One region of the Promicromonospora sp. Populi genome, then DNA from elsewhere that is predicted to be linked to it. Evidence: predicted binding sites of a transcription regulator. Region 1 holds the regulator's gene; the other holds the start of a gene.
What was found. The regulator LexA, encoded in region 1, represses DNA repair genes until DNA is damaged. The targets are predictions, from matches to a motif close to TCGAACANNTGTTCGA.
Positions count from the first base shown of each region.

Region 2: a site for LexA is predicted at 6,301-6,316, ahead of AB1046_RS07945 (DUF222 domain-containing protein). Genes of this name have one in related genera too.

Region 1 covers NZ_CP163528.1:283,980-294,539, forward strand. Annotated here, with positions in the region: gene AB1046_RS01290 (LacI family DNA-binding transcriptional regulator) at 1-612, shown strand, start outside; gene AB1046_RS01295 (glycoside hydrolase family 13 protein) at 666-2,342, shown strand; gene AB1046_RS01300 (ABC transporter substrate-binding protein) at 2,419-3,792, shown strand; gene AB1046_RS01305 (carbohydrate ABC transporter permease) at 3,799-4,764, shown strand; gene AB1046_RS01310 (carbohydrate ABC transporter permease) at 4,801-5,730, shown strand; gene AB1046_RS01315 (ATP-dependent DNA helicase) at 5,813-7,888, shown strand; gene AB1046_RS01320 (L-lactate dehydrogenase) at 7,898-8,875, shown strand; gene lexA (transcriptional repressor LexA) at 8,968-9,717, opposite strand; gene AB1046_RS01330 (LysM peptidoglycan-binding domain-containing protein) at 9,967-10,404, shown strand; gene nrdR (transcriptional regulator NrdR) at 10,543-10,560, shown strand, end outside.
Region 2 covers NZ_CP163528.1:1,769,496-1,780,055, reverse strand. Annotated here, with positions in the region: gene AB1046_RS07970 (hypothetical protein) at 1-630, shown strand, start outside; gene AB1046_RS07965 (ABC transporter ATP-binding protein) at 783-1,601, shown strand; gene AB1046_RS07960 (ABC transporter substrate-binding protein) at 1,744-2,766, shown strand; partial or broken gene AB1046_RS07955 (iron ABC transporter permease) at 2,771-4,959, shown strand; gene AB1046_RS07950 (squalene cyclase) at 5,402-6,094, shown strand; gene AB1046_RS07945 (DUF222 domain-containing protein) at 6,376-8,118, shown strand; gene AB1046_RS07940 (hypothetical protein) at 8,323-8,658, opposite strand; gene AB1046_RS07935 (CGNR zinc finger domain-containing protein) at 8,685-9,215, shown strand; gene AB1046_RS07930 (hypothetical protein) at 9,279-10,478, shown strand; gene AB1046_RS07925 (lytic transglycosylase domain-containing protein) at 10,509-10,560, opposite strand, start outside.

The DNA of each region.
Region 1 (10,560 bases):
CTGGAGGACCTGGGCCTGCCCGTGGTGCTCATGAACGCGGCGATCGAGGACCTCAAGTTCCCGAGCGTGGCCTGCGACGATCTCGTGGCGATCGAGCAGGCGATGGGCCACGTGGCGTCCCTGGGGCACCAGCGGATCGGCCTGCTGCTCGGCCCGGCGGACCACGTGCCCTCCGAGCGCAAGCTCGCCGCCGCCCGCCGGTTCGCCAAGGCGCACTCCCTGAAGCTCGATTCCGACCTGGTGGTGCACTCGCAGTACTCCCTGGAGAGCGGGCAGGCCGCCGCCAACCGGCTGATCGAGCGGGGCGCAACGGCGATCGTCTGCGCCAGCGACCCGCTCGCCCTCGGCGCGATCCGGGCCGTGCGCCGGGTCGGCCTGACGTGCCCGGGCGACGTGTCCGTCGTCGGCTTCGACGACTCGGCCCTGATGAACTCCACCGACCCGGCGCTGACCACCGTGCGCCAGCCGATCGAGCCCATGGGCCGAGCCGCCGTGGACCTGCTCGCGGCGCTCATCGACGGCAGCGACGTGCCGCGCGACGAGCTGCTCTTCGAGCCCGAGCTCGTGGTCCGCGCCTCCACCGCCGCAGCGAAGGTTGTCGCGAATCAATAACCATCCTGTCAAGTTCTTGCGCGACTGTTGTCATGTGACTTACGGTTCACCGCATGACGACGACGTCCGAGCCGCCAGTGGAGCCGCAGCCCACCACCCCCGCGTGGTGGCGCAGCGCCGTGATCTACCAGATCTACCCGCGCAGCTTCGCGGACGGGAACGGCGACGGGACCGGTGACCTCGCCGGCGTCCGCGCGCGGCTCCCGTACCTGCGTGACCTGGGCGTGGACGCCATCTGGTACACGCCCTGGTACGTCTCGCCCCTGGCGGACGGCGGATACGACGTGCGCGACTACCGCCAGATCGACCCGGCGTTCGGCACGCTCGAGGACGCCGAGGCGCTGATCGCCGAGGCGCGCGAGCTGGGCATCCGGACCATCGTCGACGTCGTCCCCAACCACATCTCCGCGGAGCACGAGTGGTTCCGCGCCGCGCTCGCGGCGGGCCCGGGCTCGCCGGAGCGCGAGCGGTTCTGGTTCCACGACGGCAAGGGCCCCGACGGGGCGGAGATGCCGACCGGCTGGGTCTCGAGCTTCCAGGGCCAGACCTGGACCCGGACCACCGACCCGGACGGCACGCCCGGCCAGTGGTTCCTGCACCTGTTCACCCCCGAGCAGCCGGACCTCAACTGGAACCACCCGGACGTCCGCGAGGAGCACGAGGACGTCCTGCGGTTCTGGTTCGACCGCGGCGCGGCCGGCATCCGGATCGACTCTGCTGCGCTCATCATCAAGGACCCCGCGCTGCCGGAGGTTCCCGAGACGGCAGGCCCGGGGGAGCACCCCCACCTGGACCGCGACGAGATCCACGACGTCTACCGCGGCTGGCGCCGCGTCGCGGACTCCTACCCGGAGCCGCGGGTGCTGGTCGGCGAGGTATGGCTCGCCGACCACGAGCGGTTCGCCCAGTACCTGCGGCCCGACGAGATGCACACGGCGTTCAACTTCGACTTCATGGCGCGCCCCTGGGACGCGAAGGAGCTGCGCGAGTCGATCCGGACCACGCTGGAGGCGCACGCCCCCGTCGGGGCGCCGGCCACCTGGGTGCTCTCCAACCACGACGTGACCCGGCCCGTGACGCGCTACGGCCGCGAGGACTCGTCGTTCGACTTCGCCGCCAAGCGGTTCGGCACGCCGTCCGACGTGGAGCTCGGCACCCGCCGGGCGCGGGCGGCGGCGGTGCTGACCGCGGCGCTGCCCGGCGCCCTGTACGTCTACCAGGGCGACGAGCTCGGCCTGCCCGAGGCGGACGTGCCGCGCAAGCTCATCCAGGACCCCATGTACTTCCGGTCCGAGGGTGTGGACCCGGGCCGCGACGGCTGCCGCGTCCCCCTCCCGTGGACGCGCGCAGGCTCCAGCCTCGGTTTCGGGCCCGACGGCGGGGCGGCACCCTGGCTGCCCCAGCCCGAGGCATGGTCCGGCTACTCGGTCGAGGCGCAGGACGCCGACCCCGACTCGATGCTGAGCCTCTACCGGCGGGTGCTCCACCTGCGACGTGAGCTTCCGGCGCTGCACGCCGAGGAGCTGGCGTGGCTGGACCTCGCCCTCGATCTCGACACCGAGGGCGACGACGTCCTCGCGTTCACCCGCGGCCCGGGCTTCGCCTGCGTCGTCAACCTCGGGACGACGCCCGTCCCGCTGCCCGCCGGGGCGATCCCCCTCCTGGCGAGCGCCCCCGTCGACGGCGTCGTCGGACCCGACACCGCGGTCTGGCTCCGGCTGCCGTCCTGACCCTCAATTTCCTGCCACCTCAGAAGTACTTTCCCCAGAAGTGCTGCCCCCCGCGGCACACGACCAAGGAGTGACGATGAAGTCAGCACAGAAGCGCGCGACGTTCGCCCTGGTGGGCGTCCTGTCGGTCGCGGGATCCCTCACCGCCTGCGGGTCGTCGACGGATCCCGCCGACGACCCCACCGGCCCGGTGACCATCGAGGTCTCCATCGACGCCGGCCTGGAGCAGGCCGCGATCGACGCGTTCGACGAGCGCATCGCGCAGTTCGAGGAGGCCAACCCGGACATCCAGGTGGAGACCAAGGAGTTCACCTGGGAGGGCACGACGTTCGCCGCCGAGCTGGCCGGCGGCACGCTGCCGGACACCTTCCCGATCCCGTTCACCGACGGCCGCGCGCTCATCGCGGCGGGGCAGATCGCTGACGTCAGCGGCCTCGTGGCCGAGCTGCCGTACGCGGACCAGTTCAACCCCACCATCGCCGCCGCGGGCCAGGACGCCGAAGGCAACATGTGGGCCATCCCGGTCGCCGCGTACAACCAGGGCCTGCACTACAACCGGGCGCTGTTCGAGCAGGCCGGCCTCGACCCGGACAACCCGCCCGCCACCTGGGACGAGGTGCGCGAGGCGGCCAGGACCATCTCGGAAGAGACCGGCCAGGCCGGCTACGCCCACATGACGCAGGGCAACACCGGCGGGTGGATCCTCACCACCGAGACCTACGCGCTCGGCGGCCGCCTGGTCGAGGGTGAGGGCGAGGAGGCGACCGCGACCGTCGACAACGACGCGACGGTGGCCGCGCTGGAGATGCTCCAGGACATGCGCTGGGAGGACAACTCCATGGGCGCCAACTTCCTGTACGACTGGACCACCATCAACCAGGACTTCGCGGCCGGCAAGATCGGCATGTACGTCTCAGGTGGCGGCAACTACCCGAACCTGTTCACGCAGAACCAGATGAACCCGGACGAGTACGGGGTCACCGTGCTGCCCCTGGAGGGCGACAACGCCGGCACGCTCGGTGGCGGCACGCTCCAGGCCGTGAGCTCGGCGGCGTCGGAGGCCGAGCAGGCCGCAGCGGTCAAGTGGATCGACTTCTACTACATCTCCAAGCTGACCGACCAGGAGGCCGCGGTCGCGGAGGCCGAGGTCGCCGCCGAGACCGACCAGCCCGTCGGGGCGCCCGCCCTGCCGATCTTCGACCGGGCGACGTACGAGGAGCAGCAGAGCTGGATCGCCGACCTCGTCAACGTCCCGCTGGAGAACTTCGCGCCGATGACCAGCCAGATGTTCGACCAGGAGGTCATCCCCGAGCCCGCCGTCGCCACCCAGGACGTGTACGCGGCCCTCGACCCGGTGGTCCAGGCGGTGCTGACGGACGAGAACGCGGACATCGACGCACTCCTCGCCGACGCGCAGACCCAGGTCCAGGGAATCCTCGACCGTAGCTGATCGGCGATGACCACTCTCTCCAGCTCGCCCCGGACGGTGACGGCTCCGCCGTCGCCGTCCGGGCCCCGCCGGCGTGCCCGCCGCACTCCCCGGGACTGGCTGCGCGACGGCGGCCTGAGCACCCTGATCATCGCGCTGCCGATGATCCTGGTGTTCGGGGTCTTCTCCTGGTTCCCGATCGGCCGGGCGCTCGTCATGAGCGTCCAGGAGACCAACCTCGTATCGGTCCCGGAGTTCGTGGGGCTCGACAACTTCGTGTTCGTGCTGCAGGACCCGCTCCTGGGCAAGGCAGTGCTGAACACGCTGTGGTTCGCCGTGCTCGCGCTCGTGTTCGGCTACCCGCTGCCGCTGTTCGCGGCAGTGCTGATGAGCGAGCTGCGGCGGATGCGCGGCCTGTTCTCGGCGCTGGCCTACCTGCCCGTCGTCGTGCCGCCCGTCGTGGCCGTGCTGCTGTGGAAGTTCTTCTACGACGGCTCCGCCAGCGGGGTGTTCAACACCATCGCCGGCTGGGTGGGCCTCGGGCCCTACCCGTGGCTCCAGGACGCGGACAGCGCCATGCCGTCCCTGGTGCTGGAGGCGACGTGGGCGGCCGCCGGCGGGACGGTCATCATCTACCTCGCCGCCCTCGTCGGGGTGCGGACCGAGCTCTACGAGGCTGCCGAGGTGGACGGTGCGGGCGTCTGGCGCAAGATCTGGCACGTGACGCTGCCGCAGCTGCGCGGCGTTCTCTTCATAACGCTGATCCTGCAGATCATCGGCACGTCGCAGGTGTTCCTGGAACCCTTCCTGTTCACCGGCGGCGGCCCCAACAACGCGACCCTCACGATCCTCATGCTGATCTACGACTACGCGTTCGGGAGCAGCCTCGGCGGCAACTACGGGGCGGCGACCGCCCTGAGCCTCATGCTCGCAGGCGTCCTGGCCATCCTCTCCGCGGTGTACTTCCGCGTGACCCGACCGTGGAGCAGCTGATGACCATGGCGCAGCTAATGACAGGGAGCAGCTGACATGGCAGCGAACAACCAGACGGCGACGCTCGCCCGTCGGCGCACCGAGCCCGCCGGCGAGCGGGGGATCATCTCGTCGCACGACCGGCGCAGGCCGAGCGTCCGGGGCTCCCTCGGCGTGCTGCAGGGTGGCCTGCTGATCGGCCTGGTCGTCGTCGGGCTCGGGCCGATCCTCTGGCTCGCGAAGGCCGCCGTCACCCCCACGCAGGAGACCCTGCGCAACCCGCTGGGGCTGTTCCCCACCGGGGTCGACTGGGCCAACCTCGCCACCGCCTGGACCCGCGCCGAGATCGACCACTACTTCGTCAACACGGTGATCGTCGCGGTCGGCGCCTGGTTCTTCCAGATCCTGGTCGCGACGACGGGCGGCTACGTGCTGTCCGTGCTGCGGCCGCGGTACGGCAACGCGATCTTCGGCCTCGTCCTGGCGACCCTCTTCGTGCCGTCAGTGGTACTCCTCGTGCCGCTGTACCTGACCATCCTCGACGTGCCGATCGTGCACATCAGCCTGCTCAACACGTTCTGGGCGGTCTGGCTGCCCATGGGCGCCAGCGCGTTCAACGTGCTGCTCGTAAAACGGTTCTTCGACGGGCTCCCGCGCGAGATCTTCGAGGCCGCCCGCGTCGACGGTGCCGGACCCTTCCGGCTGCTGTGGAGCATCGTGCTGCCGATGTCGAAGCCCATCCTCGGCGTCGTCTCCGTGTTCGCCGTCATAGCCGCGTGGAAGGACTACCTCTGGCCGCTGCTGGTGCTGCCCGACCCGCAGAACCAGCCCCTGTCCGTGCGACTGCCTGCCATCGCCCCGTACCTGGAGCTCGACGTGTTCCTCGCGGCGCTCGCGATCTCGACAGTGCTGCCGATCGCACTGTTCCTCGGCTTCCAGCGCCTGTTCCTCAGCGGCGCCGGGCTGGGTGGGGCGGTCAAGGGATAGGGGCAGGACAGGCCCCGGCCGACCCCTGGCGACTGTGGACGACGCGGGGTGGATGTCGGTGGTCCGGCCTAGGATCGAGCGTGTGACCACCGTTCCCGAGACGCCCATCAAAACCACTGCTGACGAGCGGATCCCCGACGTCGAGGAGCTCCTGGACCTCGCCGTCGGGGAGCTCGGCGGCGGGCGCCGGGACGGCCAGCATCGGATGGCCGTGGCGGTCGGCGAGGCGATCGAGAAGGGCGAGCACCTGCTCGTCCAGGCGGGGACGGGTACTGGCAAGTCGCTCGGCTACCTGGTGCCCGCCGTGCGGCACGCGGTGGCGGCGCAGAGCAAGGTCATCATCTCGACCGCGACCCTCGCGCTGCAGCGCCAGGTCATCACGCGCGACCTGCCGCTCGTGGCGAAGGCGGTGGCGCCGCAGCTGCCGCGCGAGCCGCGGATCGCGCTGCTCAAGGGCTGGCACAACTACCTGTGCGTGCACAAGATCGGCGGCGGATACCCCACCGACGAGCCCACGCTCTTCGACCTGCCCGGCGGCGAGGACCACCCGCGCACGGAGGAGGCCCCGGGATCCGGTGGCGCTCGCGGTAAGCGCAAGGACGACGGCGCGACGCTGGCCGACCACGTCCGCCGGCTGCACGAGTGGGCGGGCGAGACGGACTCGGGCGACCGCGACGACCTGGTGCCCGGCGTGCCCGACCGGGCCTGGCGCCAGGTGTCCGTGACCAGGATGGAGTGCCTGGGCAACAAGTGCCCGATGCTCGCCGAGTGCTTCCCGGACCACGCGCGGGCCGCCGCCCGCGACGCGGACGTCGTGGTGACCAACCACGCGATGCTCGGGATCGCGGCCACGGGCAGCCCGGGCGTGCTCCCGGAGCACGACGTCGTGGTGGTGGACGAGGCGCACGAGCTCACGGACCGCGTCACGTCGTCGGCCACCGTCGACCTGTCCATGGCCTCGGTGGAGAACGCGGCGCGGCTGGCCCGGCGGCACGCGGGCACGAACACCGACGCCCTCGACAAGGCAGCTCAGGACCTCGGGACCTTGCTGGTCACGGCGCCCGCCGAGCGGTTCCCGGACGGCCTGCCGGACGCGCTGCGCACCGCCGTCGGCGGGGTGCGTGACGCCGCGCGTGAGGTGCTGAGCACGCTCAAGCCGGACGCGGGCGGGGCCGCGGCGAAGGAGGCCGGCCAGCCCGACCCGGGGCTCAAGATGGCGCAGGGCGCCATGCTGCAGCTCTTCGAGACGGCCGAGCGCATGGCGCTGACGGACACGACGGCCGACGTGCTGTGGTGCTCGCGGCCGGAGAACGGCTGGGGCAGCTTCGGCGACAACGTGACGCGCCTGCACGCCGCGCCGTTGCACGTGGCCGGGCTGATCCGGATGCACCTGCTGGGCGAGTCGACAGGCATCTTCACGTCGGCCACGCTCGCGCTCGGCGGCACGTTCGACGCCGTCGCCGGCACGCTCGGGCTGAAGGGTCAGGACGCCCCGCCGTGGCAGGGCCTCGACGCCGGCAGCCCGTTCGACTACCCGCGCCAGGGCATCCTGTACGTGGCGCGGCACCTGCCCGCTCCCGGCCGGGAACCCACCACGGAGGCGCAGCTCGACGAGATCGCCGAGCTGATCACGGCAGCCGGGGGCCGCACGCTCGGCCTGTTCTCCTCCCGGCGCGCGGCCAACGCGGCGGCCGAGGCCATGCGCGAACGCCTGGACTTCCCGATCCTGGCGCAGGGCGACGACCAGCTACCCACCCTGGTGCGGCAGTTCGCCGAGGACCCGGCCACCTGCCTGTTCGGCACGCTCTCGCTGTGGCAGGGCGTGGACGTGCCGGGGCCGTCGTGCCAGCTCGTGCTGATCGACCGCATCCCGTTCCCGCGCCCGGACGACCCGGTCAAGGCGGCGCGCGCCCGCGCCGTCGAGCAGGCGGGCGGCAACGGGTTCATGGCGGTGTCCGCGCAGCACGCGGCACTGCTGCTTGCGCAGGGCTCGGGCCGCCTCGTGCGGAGCATGGACGACCGGGGGGTCGTGGCCGTCCTGGATCCCCGGCTCGCGACCGCGCGGTACGCGTCGTTCCTCACCAAGTCGATGCCCGGCTTCTGGCCCACGAACGACCCGGCCCTGGTCCGCGCCGCCCTCGCGCGGCTCGACACCTAGCCTGGAGGCATGACAGCACCGTCGGACGGTCCTTCTGTTTCTCCCACCACCAAGCTCGCGGTAGTGGGCGCCGGAGCGGTCGGGTCCACGCTCGCCTTCGCCGCGCTCGCCCGCGGAGCGGCGCGCACCATCGCCCTGCTCGACGTGGACAGGTCGAAGGTCGAGGCCGAGGTGCTCGACCTGCAGCACGGCCTGATGTTCACGCCCCAGGCGCACGTGATCGGCTCGGACGACGTGGCGGTCTGCGAGGGCGCCGACATCGTGGTGGTGACCGCCGGGGCGAAGCAGAAGCCCGGGCAGAGCCGGGTCGACCTCGCTGAGGGGACGATCGGCCTGATGCGCACGATCCTGCCGGGCCTGGTCGACGTCGCGCCCGACGCGACCTATCTGATGGTGACCAACCCCGTGGACGTAGTGACCTACGCGGCGCTCAAGATCTCCGGTCTGCCGCGGGAGCGGCTCTTCGGCAGCGGCACGGTCCTGGACTCGTCCCGGCTGCGGGTGGTGCTCGCCGAGCGGTGCGGGGTGGCGGTCGGGAACGTGCACGCGTACATCGCGGGCGAGCACGGCGACTCGGAGATCGCCCTGTGGAGCTCCGCCTCGATCGGCGGCGTACCGCTGCTCGACTGGGAACCGGTGGGCGACGCCCGGTCGATCGACGCCGCGATGCGCGCGGAGGTGCACCACGAGGTGGTCGACTCGGCCTACCGCATCATCGCGGGGAAGGGGGCCACCAACTACGCCGTCGGCCTGGCCGCTACCCGCATCATCGAGGCGGTGCTCAACGACGAACGGCGGATCATGCCGGTGTCCTCGCTGCTGGACGACTACTACGGCATCAGTGACGTCTGCCTGTCCGTGCCGTCACTGGTAGACGGGCGCGGTGTCACGGGCAACGTGCGCGTCCCGATGTCCGACGAGGAGCTGACAGGCCTGCGCGCGTCCGCGGACAGCGTCCGCGCGGTCCAGAAACGCTTCGGCTTCTGACTGACTGTCGTGCCAAGTGCGACGAGAACGGGGTTGTGTTCGTGCCAGGTCGGCATCCGAACACAACCCCGTTCTCGTCGTCCGGGAGCGGTCTACAGGGAGCGGAGGACCGCTACCACGCGGCCCAGGATCCGCGCCTCGTCGCCCGGGATGGGCTCGTAGGCCGGGTTCTGCGGCAGCAGCAGCACGTGCCCGTCGGTCTGCTTGAACGTCTTGACCGTGGCCTCGCCGTCGAGCATGGCCGCGACGATCTCGCCCTGCTCGGCGACGTTCTGCTGCCGCACCACTACCCAGTCCCCGTCGCAGATCGCGGCGTCGACCATCGAGTCGCCGGCGACCTTGAGCAGGAACAGGTCACCGTCACCCACGAGCTGGCGGGGGAGCGGGAACACGTCCTCGACGACCTGCTCGGCGAGGATCGGGCCACCGGCCGCGATCCGGCCGACGAGCGGCACGTACGACGGCGGCGGGGTGCTGGCGTCGTCGGGCACCGAACCGCCCCAGTGGACCTGGCCGCTGCGCCGCGGCTCCGGCCAGTGGATCTCACCGCGTGTCGGCTTGTCGACCTGCTCCGCCAGCGGCTCGACGAGCTCCATCGCGCGCGGCCGGTTCGGGTCGCGGCGCAGGAAGCCCTTCTTCTCGAGCATCTGGAGCTGGTGCTTGACGCTCGACGGGCTGGCCAGCCCGACGGCCTCGCCGATCTCACGCATCGACGGCGGGTAGCCCCGCGTCTCGAACGACTGCCGAATCGTGTCCAGCACCAGGCGCTGCCGCTCGGTCAGGCGGTCGGTCGGCGAGATCGCGTGTACGTCAGCGACCGCCTTGTCGCCTGGCGCGTCCAGCGTGGCGACGCCGGAGTGCGCTGTGTCGACCGCTCTCGTGTCGCTGGTCCCGTCCCGTCCCGTCATGCCCGTGCCCCTCCCGTTCCGACAAATGTTCTCCCCTGCGCGACCCACTCTAGATCACAAACTCACATCCATCAAACGAATGTTCGAGCGTGTCTCGACATCGACGGTGTCCCGTGCTACACAATGGTACGTGCGTTCGACGAACGCGTGTATGAAGAATTCGCGAAACTCGGAGGAGGGGCCATGGGGGACGTGATCCCGCTGAGGCAGTACAGCCCGACGTTCGGGCAGGCGCATACACCTGCACCCCGGCTGGTCGCCGTCCCGGCGTACCCCCGGCAGGCGTACAACCGGCAGGAGCCGCGCACGTTCGCCGACCGGCTCGGGCTGGCCGGCCTGCGGCTCACGCGCCGCGGTCGCGCGGTCCTGGTGCTGCTGGCGATGCTCCTGGTCGCGCCGATGGTGACGTGGGGGGCAACCGCCGTCGCCAGTACCGCCGGTGAGCCCACTCAAGTTCGGGTGCACGCGGTGCGGCCGGGGGAGACGCTCTGGGGCTTCGCACGGCAGGTCGCGGAGCCGGGCGAGGACGTCCGGGCGGCGGTCGGCAGGCTGCAGGAGCTCAACCGGATGTCGTCGGGCACGCTGCGGGTCGGTGAGCTGCTGCTCCTCCCCGAGGAGTGACCAGAGCCCTTAGGAGTGACCAGAAGCCACAATCCGCCGTCAAATGTTGCGGCGATGTTGCAAGGTGGTGGTTTGCCCGCTTACGGTCGGGGCGCGACCGGAGGCCTCCGGTCGGTGGTCGACCACGCAGGAGTGAGCATGCACTGCCCGTTCTGT
Region 2 (10,560 bases), 1.5 Mb from region 1:
CTCGAACGACTTGCCCTGCTCGTGCCGGAGGCTACCGACGTCGGGGCCATCGAGGCCGAGCTCGCCGACGTCACCGCGCTGCTCGAGGCAGGCGAGGACGCCGTCGTCTGGCCCACCGACACCTGTCCGGACAACGCGATCCTGGCGAGCCTGGCTGACAACGAGCCTGCGTGGTGGTTCCTCGATCTGGAGGGAACGGACGTGAATCATCCGGCCCTCGCCGCGGCGTACACGATGCTGCCGTTCGCGACGTGCTGGTGCGTGTACGACCCGCCCGGAGGCCTCACCGAGGATCTGCTCGCGGCGTTCGCCACGGGTCTGGGCACGCACATGCCAGAGGTTGTCGCTGCACCGGACTGGGACCGGCAGGTCCGGCTCGCCTGTGCGGCCTACGTGGTGCTGGTGACAGGCTGGCTGCTCGACGGCGCGATCGCGGCGCGCCCCCTGGTGGGGCCTGCCGGCAGGTCGCCGTCGTACCGGCAGCTGGTGGCGTCGCGCTGGCGGTGGGGTGCGACGAACCTTCGCACCGAGTTCCCCGCCCTGGCCGAGGCGCTGGCCGGAACCACCCGTTGGGCCTGGGAGAACTGGGGTACCGATGCGGAGACGACCGGCTACCCGGCGTTCGTCTGACGCCTCTCACCCTGCTCGGCGATCTGTCCGCTGCGAGTGGAGACCTTGTCGCCAGGTCAGGCCTTGTCGCGACGCGCTCCTGACGCCGGGCGGCTGATCGGCTGCTGGACGCCTGTCCGAGTCGCGCGCCTATGAGGTTAGGCTTACCTTTTGTGACTCCTACTGTGCTCCGCGGCGACGACCTCGTGCTGGGCTACCAGCGCACCGCCGTCGTGCACGGCGTTGCTGTGCACCTGATGCCGGGTGTCGTGACCGCGCTCGTCGGCCCCAACGGGTCCGGCAAGTCCACGGTGCTCCGCTCGCTCGCCCGCCTGCACCCGGTGCGGCAGGGCTCCGTCAGCCTGGGGTCCACGCCGGACGACGCCGTCGACGCCGCGCCGCTGTCCGCGCGCGAGTTCGCCCGTCGGGTCACGCTGCTCGCCCAGTCCCGCCCGCACCCGGCCGGGCTGGAGGTGCGCGACGTCGTCGCGTTCGGCCGCCACCCGCACCGCCGCCGGTTCGCACCGCTGACCGACGCCGACCACACCGCCATCGACCGGGCGATGACGATCACGGGCGTCACCGACATGGCCCGCCGCGGCGTCGACCAGCTCTCCGGCGGCGAGGTGCAGCGCGTCTGGCTGGCCACCTGTCTGGCGCAGGAGACCGGCGTCGTGCTGCTGGACGAGCCCACCAACCACCTGGACCTGCGCTACCAGGTCGAGACGCTCGACCTGGTGCGCGACCTGGCCGAGGAGCACGGCACCGCCGTCGGCATCGTGCTGCACGACCTGGACCACGCAGCGTCCGTCGCCGACGCCGTCGTGCTGCTGCACCAGGGCCGGGTGCTCGCCGCCGGACCGCCCGCGCAGGTGCTCACGGCCGAGCACCTGTCGCTCGCCTACGGCCTGCCGATCGACGTCACCACCGACCCCGAGACCGGGCGGGTCCGTGTGCACCCGCGCGGCCGGCATCACGGCCGGACCCGCTGAACCGTCCCACAGGAGCGCCGACCGCCGTCGACGTCCGAACCCTCGCGCCCGACGCGACCGAACTGCCGCTACAGAACTGCTGTTACCGAACTGCCGCTACAGAACTGCCCAGACACGACCTGTCACGAACCCAAGGAGACCCATGTCCCCGCGCACAACCGCGTCCCTGGTAGGCGCCGCCCTCGTCCTGCCGCTGGTCCTGGCCGCCTGCGGCACCACGGACCCCGGCGCCTCCGCGTCGCCCCCGGCCGAGGCCGCCTCCGGCGACTGCGCCGACGTCACCACGGAGACCGGCCCCGTCTCCCTGACCGACTCGTTCGGCCGCACGGTCGAGCTCGACCAGCCGGCCGAGCGGGTAGCGGTGCTCGAGTGGCAGCAGGTCGAGGACACCCTCACCCTGTGCGTGAACCCGGTGGCCGTGGCCGACGTCGCGGGCTACACCAACTGGGACAGCGCCGAGGAGCTCCCGGAGGGTGTGGTCGACGTCGGCACGCGCGGCGAGCCCAACCTCGACGCCCTGTACGCCACGGAGCCGGACCTGGTGATCATCGAGGCGTACACCGCCGAGGACGAGATCATCGCCTCGCTGGAGGAGTACGACGTGCCGGTGCTGGCCACCAAGGGCGCCGACGTCGCCGACCCGGTCGCCACCATGTTCGACACGTTCGATCTGATCGCGGAGGCCACGGGCCGCACGGAGCGCGCGGCGGCCGTTACCGAAGAGTTCGAGCAGCACCTGGCCGACGCCCAGGCGCAGGTCGCCGAGCTGGCCCCGGAACAGACCGACTTTGTCTACTTCGACGGCTGGATCGACGGCAGCAACGTCTCGATCCGGCCCTTCGGCCAGGGCTCGCTGGTCGGCGAGCTCGGCGAGGAGCTCGGCCTGACCAACGCCTGGACCGGCGAGGTCGACCCCGCCTACGGCCTGGGGCAGTCCGACATCGAGGGCATGACCGACGTCGGCGAGGCGACCCTGCTCTACACCGGCACCCAGGACGGTGACACCGACTGGATCGCCGAGCTGACCAACAACGACATCTGGGCGAACCTGCCCGCCGTCACCGAGGGGCGCGCGCACGCGTTCCCGGCACACATCTGGACGTTCGGCGGCCCGCGCTCCGCGGAGCAGATCGTCGACGCGTACGTCGACGTCCTCACGAACTGACTCGATGACCGGCCCGATGACTGATCCGATGACTGGCCCGATGGCTGACCCGATCACCGCCACGCAGACGCCGCCCGAGCCGGACACGCTGCCCCAGGCGCCGGCGTCGCGTCCCGCCGTCTGGGCGACGGGCGCCGCCAGCCTGGCGGTGCTCGTCCTGGCCGTGCTCGCCGTCGGCGCCTGGCACCTGACGCAGGGCACGTCCGGCGTCGGGCTGGGCGAGCTGCTGGGCTTGGTCACCGGGCAGGAAGTCACCGGGCAGGACGCGGGCGACGCCTCAGCCGTCCGCGACATCCTCGTCGGCTCACGCCTGCCTCGCCTCGCGGCGGGTGTGGCCGTCGGGTTCGCCCTCGGTGTGGCCGGCGCGCTCTTCCAGTCGATCGCCCGCAACTCCCTGGCCTCGCCGGACACGCTCGCGGTGACCGGCGGCTCCTACCTGGCGGTCGTCGCCGTGGCCGCCTTCGGGCTGGCCGTGCCCGTGTGGGCGTCGGGCGCCGTCGCCTTCGCCGGCGGCCTCGCCGCCGCCGGGCTCGTGCTCGGGCTCGCCGGGGAGCCGGCACGTCCACCACGCGCCTGGTGCTCGCCGGGTCCGCCGTCGCGCTGGCGCTGCAGGCGGCGGCCTCAACGCTGCTCATCCTGTTCGAGGCCGAGACCACCGGGCTGTTCGCGTGGGGCAGCGGCTCCCTGAGCCAGCTCAACCTCACGGCGTTCTGGCGGGCGCTGCCCGTCGTCGTGCTGGCGACGGCAGGCGGGCTGCTGCTCTCCCGGCGGCTGGACGTGCTCGGCCTCGGCGACGACACCGCCGGCGCGCTGGGGGTGCCCGTGCGCTCGACCCGCGCGATCGGCGTGCTGCTGGCGGTGGTGCTCACCGCCGGGGCGGTGACCCTGGCGGGGCCGATCGGGTTCGTCGGCCTCGCCGCGCCGGTGGTTGCCCGGCTGCTCGCCAAGGTGGTCCCCGCTCTGCACCGGCACGCGATCCTGCTGCCGGCCGCGGGGCTGCTCGGCGCCTTCGTGGTGGTGCTCGCCGACGCCGTCGTCCGCGCCCTGCTCGGCGCCGACGAGGCGCTCGCCGTGCCCACGGGCGTAGCGACGACGATCGCGGGCGCCCTGATCATGGTGCTGCTGGCGCGGCGGCTGCGCGATGCCGGTCCGTCCCGCACGCCACCCGCCGCAGCGACGGGGCCCCGCAGCGCCCGGCGCTTCGTCGTCGTGCTGAGCGTGTGCGTGGCGCTCGCGGCCGGGGTGGCGCTGCTCGGCCTGCTCGCCGGGTCCACCTGGCTCCGCACCGGTGACATAGCGCTCTGGCTGCAGGATCAGGGCCCGGCAGTGGTCCGGTTCGCGCTCGACGAGCGCGCGCCGCGTGTGGTGGCCGCGATAGTCGCCGGGGCGGCCCTGGCGCTGTCCGGGACGATGGTGCAGGCCACGGCGCGCAACCCGCTGGCCGAGCCCGGCATCCTCGGCATCACCGGGGGAGCGGGCCTGGGTGCCGTGATCGTGGTGACCGCTGCGGCGGGCACCGCCTGGGGCAACGGGATCGCGGCGAGCAACGGCGCGATGCTCGTGGCGGCCGTCGTCGGCGGACTGCTGGCCTTCGGGATCGTCTACCTGCTGGCCTGGCGGGGCGGGCTGCACGCCGACCGGCTGGTGCTCATCGGCATCGGCCTGGGCTACCTGACGACGGCGCTGACCACATTCCTGCTGCTCAACTCCGACCCGTGGAACACCCCGCGGATCTACACGTGGCTGTCGGGCACCACGTACGGGCGCAGCTTCGACCAGATAGTGCCCGTCCTGGTCGTGCTGGCGCTCGCCCTGCCGCTGGCGGTAATGGTGCGGCGCGAGCTGGACCTCCTCGCCGTCGACGACGACACCCCACGCCTCGTGGGTGTCCGGCTGGAGCGCAGCCGGCTGCTGGTGCTCGCCGTGGCGGCCGTGCTCGCTGCGGTGAGCGTGACCGCCGTCGGCGTCGTGGGGTTCGTCGGTCTGGTGGCCCCGCACGCCGCGCGCGCCCTGGTGGGCGGGCGGCACTCGCGGGTGCTGCCCGTGGCGATGCTCATCGGGGCCGTGCTGCTCGGCCTGGCCGACACGCTCGGCCGCGTTGTCATCGCCCCGGCCCAGGTGCCGGCGGGGCTGGCGGTCGCGCTGCTGGGGGCGCCGTACTTCGTCTGGCTCCTGGCGCGCTCGCGGGTGTAGCTGACGGCGATTTGACCACGCACGTGCTGCCAAGATCGACACCATCCTGGCAGTAAGTGTCCTGAGCCGACCGTCCGGCGCCAGCGCTGCCGACCGAACTGCGTCGGGTCTAGTCTCGGGCCCATGGCTTCCTCACCGGTGTCCGACGACGTCGTGGCGTGGCTGCTGGACAGCGATCCCGCGCTGCGCTGGCAGGTCGAGAAGGACCTGCTGCACATGCCCGAGGATGTCTGGCGGGCCACGCGTGCTCGCATCGCCACTGAAGGTTTCGGGGCTCGCTTGCTGGCCCTGCAGGACGAGGCGGGAACCTGGGCGGGCGGGGCGTTCTTTCCCGCCGGCTTCGACTTCAACGGTCCGGAGGCCCGGCCGGGGGCGGGGCAGCCGTGGACGGCGACCACCTGGTCGCTCAACACGCTCCGGGAGTGGGGCCTGGACGCCCTCGGTGCTGCGCGAGCGGGACACCGCGGCACTGATCGCGGCCAACACCCGCTGGGAGTACGACGACCTTCCGTACTGGGGCGGAGAGGTCGACGCGTGCATCAACGGGTTCACGCTGGCCAACGGTGTGTGGCTCGGGGCGGACGTCGGCGGGATCGCCGACTGGTTCGTCGAGCACCAGATGGCCGAGGGCGGCTGGAACTGCGAGTGGGTGGAGGACGGTTCGACCCGCGCCTCGGTCCGCTCCACGCTCAACTCGCTCAAGGGGCTGCTCACGCACGAGGAGGCCACGGGCGGCACCGCCGCCACCCGTCAGGCGCAGGAGCGCGCCGAGGAGTACCTGCTGGAGCGCCACCTGATCCGGCGGCTGTCGACGGACGAACCCTTCGGCGACTGGGTGTTCCGCCTCGCCTACCCGTTCCGCTCGTTCTACGACGTGCTCAGCGCCGCCGACTACTTCCGTGCCGCGTCTGTGCTGCGCGGCACGCCGCCCGACGAGCGCATCGGCGAGGCGATCGAGAAGATCCGCGAGCAGCGACAGCCGGACGGCACGTGGTTGCAGGCGCGGCGCCACCCGGGCCGGGTGTGGTTCGAGTTCGACGTCGACGCCGGGCAGCCGTCGAAGTGGCTGACGTTCCATGCCGCCCGGGTGCTGGGCTGGTGGGACGGGGCGCGGGGGACCGCGGCCCACGCCTGAGCGCTTGAAGAAGGTCAGCGTGGGTCGGTGACTTCGATGGTGCCGTCGAAGACGGTCACGGCCAGCACTCCGAGTCGTTTCTCTGGCCCACCTCTCCGGGCCCTCTGCGCGGGCGCCTTACCGGCGGGGCTTTCTGGGGCGGACCTCAGGGGCGCCTCAATTGTGTCGTGAAGGGTTATCCACAGATTTCAGATCGCACGTGCATGCCGTACGGATGTTCGAGACAATGGTGTCAGTGAACAGGAGTCAGTGAATGACGAGCCGGGCGGGGGTGGTGACCAGTGGAGCAGCCGACGAACAGCACGGCCGCCGGTGGCCTGCCTCCCGCACGGTCGATCGAGGAGGCGCTGGCCCGGATCGAGGCGGGGGTCGGTGACCTGGCGGGTCTGGTCGGTCCCGAGGTGCTGGACGGGTGGGATGCTCCGAGTGTCGGACGCCTGGTCGAGGCGCATGCTCGGGTTCGTCGGGTGACGGGCCGCCTGGACGGGGTGCGGTACACGGTGTTGCCGCGGATCGAGGATGATGGTTCGTGGCGCTCGGGCGGGGCAACGCGCACGTTCGTGTCCTGGCTGCGGGTGCGCGAAGGGGTGGCGGCGGCCACGGCGCGCAAGGACGTCACGACTGCGCGCCGGCTGGCGACCGCGCTGCCCGCGACCCGGGAGGCCCTCGTGGCCGGGACCGTGGGCGCGGATCACGCGCGGGTGATGACCGAAGAGGCGCCCACGAGCTCGACGCGTCAGGACGCCCTGGCGTGGCTGGTCGATACCCGTACCGGGGAGCCGACCACACCGGAGCAGTTCGTGCAGAGCGTTGCGGTGGACTTCCCGGACCCGGCCCAGGACCCGGACGGTGACCGGACGCGCGTACTGGTCACGCAGGTGTTGGAGGGTGCGGTCGCGGATGGCACGCTGGTCACCGGGGAGGGCCTGGTCCTGCGGGAGGCGGGCGTGTTGAACGCGGACCAGTTCCGTATCGTGGCGCGCCGGTTCGCGTCGGTGACCGACCCGGACAGCGACGACACGGACGACGACAAGGCCGCTGCGGGTGAGTTCCTGGACCTGGCCAAGACCTTTGGCGGGTATCACGTCGCAGGGTTCCTGACCGACGAGCACGGCCTGCTGGTGACCGCGGCCGTGAACGCCGTCATGGGCGCACCCTCCGCGGAGGACACCCGCACGCCGGGGCAGCGCCGCGCGCAGGGCCTGGCCGACGTGGCCCGTGTGGTGCTGGACACCAACCAGGCCTCGCCCGGGGCCGCGATTCCGCCACACCTGAACGTGACCGTGTCCTGGACCGAGCTGGTCACCCAGATCACTCGCACCCGTGACGGTCTGTGCCTCACGTGCGGGCAGGCGGCGCCCGGTCGCAGCACCCGGCCAAGCGCGGCAGGCGTAGGCACAGGCAGTGGAGGCGTGGCGAATGGGAGCAACCCCGGTGCAGTCGGCGGCGGTCCAGCAGCTTGGGGTGCGGCAGGCGCGACGGTGTCTGGGCTGCTGGGCTCGGGTGGTGCGGTGTTCACGGAGAGCGGTGGACGCGCGCCACGGGCGCTGCTGCGCCGGCTGGCGTGCGACAGTGCGGTCACCCGCATCGTGTTCGGCCCCGACGGTGCCGTGTTGGACGTCGGACGCGCGCAGCGGACCGTGACCGGGCAGATGCGTCGCGCGGTGATCGCCCGCGACCAGCACTGTGTCTATCCGGGATGCGATCAGCCGCCCTCGCGCTGCGAGGTCCACCACGCCGTCACCCACTGGGCCCACGGCGGAGACACCTCGGTCACCAACAGTGCGCTGTTGTGCTGGTTCCACCATCAGCTGGTGGACGCGCGTGGCATCGTCATGCACTGGACCGGCAAACCCACCACCGACACGACCGGTGTCAGCACCGTCGGAGCCCTGGTGGAGACCGGGTGGGCCTTCACCGACGCCCGCGGACATCGCATCCGCCTGCCCGAAGCCCTCGACCCACTACCGGACACCAACCCGGCCCACCCGACTACGGACCCACCGGCGACCGAAGCCGCCTGACCGCCTGGCCGGCGGACCGGCGGACCGGCGGACCTGGCGGACCGGCGGACCGGCAGACCTGGCGGACTGGCGGACTGGCGGACCGGCGGACTCGGCAGACCGGCGGACCTGGCGGACCGGCGGACCGGCAGACCTGGCGGCCTGGCGGACTGGCGGACTGGCAGATGGACTCTGTGGCGCCGGCATATCTGTCCTTTCCAAGGTCTAAGAGGCCGATACCGGCGCCGCCGTTTCTGACGCATTGCCGACCACTCTGCTCAGCGGCATGGGCGGCGCGTCCTTGTGGTCCTGGAGATCCACGCGATGGGTGCCGCACGCCGTGCACCGCACGTAGAGCACGTGGCCCGCCGAGGTCGGGTGGCGCGACTCCGTCGTCCACGAGTGCTCGTGCGGGGTGTCGCGGGCAGAGTCACGGGCGGAGTCGCGGGTGGTATCGCGAGTGGCGCCGCGCGGTGCGGGACGGGCGTTGGTGGAGACAGTGCCGATGGAGACGCTGCTGGTGGAGACGCTGCTGGTGGAGACGCTGCTGATGGAGACCATGCGTCCCACGATGCTGTAATGGTCTTATGCAACTCAACCCTTACGGTGAGTACGCGGTCCTGCTGGCCGCGTCCCTGGCCAACGACTGGCCGCACGACCGGGCGGGGATCGAGGCTCGGACGCGCGAGTTCGGCATGACGATGGAGTTCCAGGAGGAGCCGGAGGACCACGCGCTGTCTCGCCTCGCCATCGACGACTGGCTGCGCGTCGTCGACGCACCCGAACCCGCGGAGCGGGCCGCGCTGCTGAACGCCCAGATGGCCGCCGTCGCCGCCTACCCGCGCCTCACCGACCACGACGGCGAGGGCTGGCACCTGCACTACCGCGAGAAGAACCAGGTGCTGTCGTCGGTGCTGCGGGCCGTGATCAGCGTGGGCACCTCGCTCCACCTCGTCACGCGCGGCATGCACCGGCTGGGGCGCTGCGCATCCGAGCCGTGCACTCAGGTGGTGGTCGACGTCACCCGCAACGGGCGGCAGCGGTATTGCTCCGTGCGCTGCGCCAACCGCGCGGCAGTGCGCCGGCACCGTGAGCGGACCACGGGTTCACCCGGGTGAATCTGGGCCCGGGCGTGCTGTTCGCCGGTTCGAGCGTCCGCGAGGCTCGTAGCCTTCTGCGTCATGGGGGATGAGCAGCAGACCGAGACGACGCCGGATCCGTACCGGGCGCCGCTTCCGCACACGCCGACGCCGGATCCTTACCGAGCACCGCTCCCGCCGAACCCGGATCACTACCAGGCGCCGCTCCCGTACACGTCGTACGCGCCCGTGAACGGGTCGCCGGTTACCGGGTCGCCAGTTGCCGGGTCGCCGGTTACCGGGTCGCCCGTCGCCGGGTCGCCCGTCGCGGGGCAGGCGGCTCCGAGCAACCCGCAGGCCACCGCGAGCCTGGTGCTCGGGATCGTGTCGATCGTCGCGAGCATCGTGTTCCTGCCGGCGATCGTCGGCGTAGTGCTCGGCATCGTCGGGGTGCTGCGATCTGGCCTGACCGATCCGCCGGTCGGGCGCGCCAAGGCGATCGTCGGCATCGTGCTGTCCGTGCTCAGTGTGCCCATCGGCGTCGCGCTCGTCGATCAGATCGCAACGGGTGTCCGGTCCGGGCTGGCGGGACTGGAGCAGGCCATGGAGGAGGGCACGGAGGAGGGCGCACCCACGGCCCACGCCTCGCAGAGCGCGTCGCCGGTACCCGATCTGGCGGAGTTCATCGAGGTCGACGCGGCGGAGTGGGAGTCCATCGTGGATGACCCCAACCAGGCCAGGGACCGTCCCGTCGTGGTGTTCGCCGAGGTCATGCAGTTCGGCGGCAGCACGGGGTCCGACAGGTTCCTCGCCAGCACCGGCGTCGACCAGCCAGGCGAGCTCGAGCTGCAGACCGACACGCTCCTCATCGGCGACGAGGCGCTGCTCGACGGCGTGGAGACCGGCGACGTGCTGAAGGTGCACGCGGTGGTGACCGGGTCCTTCGAGTACGAGACCCAGGTCGGTGGTACCGCAACGGTTCCGGTGCTGGTGATCGCGCAGCTGGAGGACGTCGGCTATGCCGATCTGAGCAAGGACGTCACGCTCGGCACGACCGTGAGCACCGAGATCGGCTGGGCTCAGATACCGGCCACCGTGACGAACAGCAGCCAGCGGACATTCACCTACGCGGTCGACGTCGTGGCGGAGAGCAAGGACGGCTCGACCTCCTACGCCACCGGAACGGGGTTCGCGGAAGACCTCGAGCCCGGACAACAGAAGGAGGTCACGGTCGACTTCTTCGAGGACCTTCCGGCCGACGCCGTCTTCCGCATCGAGAAGGTGGAGCGGTACCCGGAGTGATCGCCACCTGCTACCTCGCCTACCCGATGCCTACCCGATGTACGACTCCGCGAGCTCCGTCACGTCGTTGGCGTATGACACC